Regions from separate parts of the Streptoverticillium reticulum genome, predicted to be linked through region 2. Evidence: predicted binding sites of a transcription regulator. Region 2 holds the regulator's gene; the other holds the start of a gene.
What was found. Region 2 encodes HspR, which represses chaperone genes until heat shock. Its sites were predicted from a motif close to TTGAGNNNNNNNNNCTCAA; they were not measured.

Region 1 (2,197 bases), 1.5 Mb from region 2:
CGAGGACGGCCTTGGCACCGGGGATGTCGTAAGCATCCTCCGTGCGCTTGTTCCACGGGAGTTCCAGGACGGTGTCCAGCCAGGTGCGGATCCAGCCGCCCTCGGGGCTCTGGTCGGAGGCGCGCTCCAGCTTGTCGACCTCCTTGAGGGCGGCCTCGCGGACCTTCTCCGGGAGGTCGGCGGCCTCGACGCGGGTGCGGTAGTCCTCGGACTCGTTCTCCGGGTCGCCGTTGAGCTCGGCCAGCTCCTTGCGGACGGCCTCCAGCTGGCGGCGCAGCAGGAACTCCCGCTGCTGCTTGTCCACGCCCTCCTGGACGTCCTTGGCGATCGACTCGGCCACGTCCTGCTCGGCGATGTGGTCGCTCAGCCACTTCACGGCGAGCCGCAGGCGGGCGACCGGGTCGGCCGTCTCCAGCAGTTCGACGCGCTGGACGAGGGTGAGGAACGGCGAGTAGCCGGAGTTGTCGGCGAGCTGGCCGGGGTCCTCGATCTGCTGCACCCGGTCCACGACCTGCCAGGCGCCACGCTTGCGGAGCCAGGTGGTGGCCAGGGCCTTGTACTCCTTCATCAGCTCGGTGACGGCGCCGGGGAGGGGGGCGGGGGACGCCTCGTCGATGCGGGCGCCCTCGACCCAGAGCGCGGCGCCCGGGCCGGTGGTGCCGGCGCCGATGCGGACGCGGCCGACGCCGCGGATGAGGGCGCCGGGGTCGCCGTCGGAGAGGCGGCCGACCTGCTCGACGGTGCCGAGGGTGCCGACGGCGGCGTAGGTGCCGTCGATGCGCGGGACGAGGAGGACGCGGGGCTTGGCGCCGCCCGTGGCCGCGGCCTGGGCCGCCTCCACCGCGGCGCGGACCTCGGCGGCGGAGAGGTCCAAGGGCACGACCATGCCGGGGAGGACGACTTCGTCGTCCAGGGGCAGGACCGGGAGGGTGAGCGGTGTGGACGTCGAAGCCATGATCTTCCCTTCGGCAGGCAAGTTGAGCTACTCGGACTCAACTGCGCCGGGGGTGCGGGATGTTCCCGCCGTTGTTCGCTCTGAGCGATCAGCCCTGCGAACGATTGCCCACAACCCCGGGGTGCCGCGCCCCGAAAGGGGCGCGGGGCACTGCGCGAGCAACCACAGGCGGCCCGCAGTCAGCGTGGCTGGAGTTGGTCCTCGTCCGTCGGCTCCGCCGCCCGGGGGCCCGGCACCGCCGGCCCGGCACCCCCCGCTGATCCGTCCTCGCGGATCAGCGACCGGCACGCCACCCCCGTCAGCAGCGCGATCGGGTGCCCCCAGCTCGACAGGGGGTCGATCAGTTCGATCAGGTCCTGCGCGCACACCAGGACCGCCACGCCCAGCAGGGCCACCTCGCCGCGGCGTGGCAGCAGGCCCGACAGGGCGCCCACGCACGCCATCAGGCCGAAGCTGATGCCGTAGTCGAGGCGGTGCATCGACGCCTCCGGCAGGGAGCCCGCCGCCACCGCGCCCGCCACCGGGAGTTCCGTGGCCAGCGTGGCCAGGACGTGGCCGAGGAGGAAGACGCCGGCCGTGCGGGCGCCGCCCACCCGGCGTTCGAGGGCCGCCAGGACCAGGGCGAAGGCCAGGCCGTACGCCGAGAAGAGGCCGCCCGCGACCCACAGCGCGCTTGCGATCAGCACGACGAGCGGGCGCTCCGCGAGGTGCGCGCCGTCCGTGCTGGACTCGCGCAGGAGCAGGCTCACCGTCTCCTGGTCGCCGAAGTCGGCGTACAGGGCGGTACCGAGCAGGATCAGTGCGTAACAGAAAGTGAAGGGCGTATTCGTCGGCTTCGGCAGCATCCGCCACAGTCCGCGCAGCCCGCGCCGTGCGTGCTCGATCACGTGGGCCGCCCCTTCCGGCCTGTCCCGCCTTCGCACCGGAAACATTAAGGTGCACGGGAGTTCTGTGCAGCAAGCTCTGGCCGCAGCCCCTTACGGAGGCCGTATGCCCATCTCGCCCGCCCCGCCCGTCACCCTCGACCGCCGCGACGGCCCGCACGGCGAAGTCGTGCTGCGGCAGCGGGGCCCACACTACGAGATCATCGCCAACGGGTGCTTCCTCATGGACACTTCCGACGGCCGCTCGGAGCGGCTCCTGGTCGACGCCGCGCTCGCGGCCCTGCCGCCGGAGCGCCCGGACCCGGCGGTGCTGATCGGCGGCCTGGGCGTCGGCTTCTCGCTGGCGCGGGCGGCCGGC
Region 2 (2,197 bases):
CGCGCGCCCTGTTCGGGAACGGTGGATTCCGTCCCGGGCCGGGCGGCGCCGGCGGCTCCTTCAACTTCGACCTGGGTGACCTCTTCGGGGGCGCCCAGGGCGGGGGCGGCGGTTTCGGGGGCGGTCTGGGCGACGTCTTCGGCGGCCTCTTCAACCGCGGTGGCGGCGGTGCCGGTACGCGCACCCAGCCGCGTCGCGGCCAGGACATCGAGTCCGAGGTGACGCTCAGCTTCACCGAGGCGGTGGAGGGGGCCACGGTCCCGCTGCGGATGTCCTCCGCGGCGGCCTGCAAGGCCTGCTCCGGCACGGGCGACAAAAACGGTACGCCCAGGGTCTGCCCGACCTGTGTGGGCACCGGCCAGGTCTCGCGCGGCTCGGGCGGCGGCTTCTCGCTGACCGACCCCTGCCCCGACTGCAAGGGCCGCGGGCTGATCCCCGAGAACCCCTGCGACGTCTGCCACGGCAGCGGGCGCGCGAAGTCCTCCCGCACCATGCAGGTGCGGATCCCGGCGGGCGTCTCCGACGGCCAGCGGATCCGGCTGCGCGGCAAGGGCGCCCCGGGCGAGCGCGGCGGCCCCAGCGGCGACCTCTACGTCGTGGTGCACGTCGGCGACCACCCGGTCTTCGGGCGCAAGGACGACAACCTGACCGTCACCGTGCCGGTCTCCTTCGTGGAGGCGGCGCTCGGCGGCGAGGTGAAGGTGCCGACGCTGGGCGGCCCGCCGGTCACCCTCAAGCTGCCCCCCGGCACCCCCAACGGCCGCACGATGCGCGCCCGCGGCAAGGGCGCGGTGCGCGCGGACGGCACCCGCGGCGACCTCCTGGTCACCGTCGAGGTGGCCGTGCCGACCGCGCTCGACGACAAGGCCCGCGCGGCACTGGAGCAGTACCGCCAGGCCACCGCGGGCGAGGACCCCCGGGCCGAGCTCTTCCAGGCAGCGAAGGGAGCTTGAGATGGAAGGCCGCCGACGCAATCCTTACGAGCTGACCGACGAGTCGCCGGTCTACGTCATCTCGGTCGCGGCTCAGCTGTCGGGTCTGCATCCGCAGACCCTGCGCCAGTACGACCGCCTCGGTCTGGTCTCGCCGGACCGCACGGCCGGGCGCGGCCGCCGCTACTCGGCGCGCGACATCGAGCTGCTCCGTCAGGTGCAGCAGCTGAGCCAGGACGAGGGCATCAACCTGGCCGGCATCAAGCGCATCATCGAGCTGGAGAACCAGGTCGCTGCGCTGAGCGCCCGGGTGGCGGAGCTGCAGGCCGTCGTCGACGGGGCCGCTGCCGCGATGCAGCAGCGGGAGGCGCAGGTCCATGCGTCGTACCGGCGGGATCTGGTGCCGTATGCGGAGGCGCAGCAGACCGCGTTGGTGGTGTGGCGGCCGAAGCGGAAGGATTGAGCCGGCTCGTTTGTCGGCTGCGGGTCCGTTGTGGCTGGTCGCGCAGTTCCCCGCGCCCCTTCGGGGCGCGGGGATTTCTGTTTTCCGTCAGCCTCGGCCCAGGGCCCTCGTCACCGCGATCTCGATCACCACACGGTCCGGGTTGGGGCGCGGGTCGCGGCCGTAGCGCACCGCGTAGCGGGCGACCGCGTCGGCCACGGTGTCGGTCTCGGCGCGGACGACGGCGCGGCCCTCCAGGGTGGCCCAGCGCCGGCCCTCCATCTGGCAGACGGCGACCCGGGCGCCGTCGGGGCCCGCGGCCTGGACGTTGGCGACCTTGCGGCTGTTTTTGTCGCAGATGACGCGGGCGGTCAGGGTCTCCGGATCGAAGGTCACGCCGACGGGGACGACGTGCGGGGAGCCGTCCGGTCGGGGCGTGGTGAGGGTGCACACGTGCCGCTCGCGCCAGAAGTCGAGGTAGGCGGGGTCGGGGGTGCGGAGGTCCTGGGCCATGTGGGCAGCGTAGTCGGCGGGCGCGGGCTCAGAGGAAGTCGGCGGTGTCGAGGTCGAAGCCGAAGGGGGCGGGGAGGGGGAGGGAAGTGCCGAAGGCGACGGTGTGGATCTCGGTGTAGTCGTCCTTCCTGGGCTCACTGAAGAGGGTCACCGTGCTGTCTTTGCGGTCCACGAGGAGATAGAAGGGGATGCTCGCGCGGGCGTAGCAGTGCCGCTTGGCAGCGCGGTCGCGATCGGGGTTCGTACTGGTTACCTCGGCAACCAGGGTCACGCCGTCAGGAGGCATCCAAGGCGGTGCTCCGCGGAAGAG

Region 1: a site for HspR is predicted at 978-996, ahead of lon (endopeptidase La). Genes of this name have one in related genera too.

What each region holds. Positions count from the first base shown of each region.
Region 1 is NZ_CP179755.1:2,867,949-2,870,145, forward strand. Features, by position in the region: gene lon (endopeptidase La) at 1-955, opposite strand, end outside; gene ACMATS_RS12755 (rhomboid-like protein) at 1,135-1,842, opposite strand; gene ACMATS_RS12760 (spermidine synthase) at 1,946-2,197, shown strand, end outside.
Region 2 is NZ_CP179755.1:4,399,640-4,401,836, forward strand. Features, by position in the region: gene dnaJ (molecular chaperone DnaJ) at 1-953, shown strand, start outside; gene ACMATS_RS20015 (heat shock protein transcriptional repressor HspR) at 955-1,395, shown strand; gene ACMATS_RS20020 (pyridoxamine 5'-phosphate oxidase family protein) at 1,483-1,887, opposite strand; gene ACMATS_RS20025 (Uma2 family endonuclease) at 1,916-2,197, opposite strand, start outside.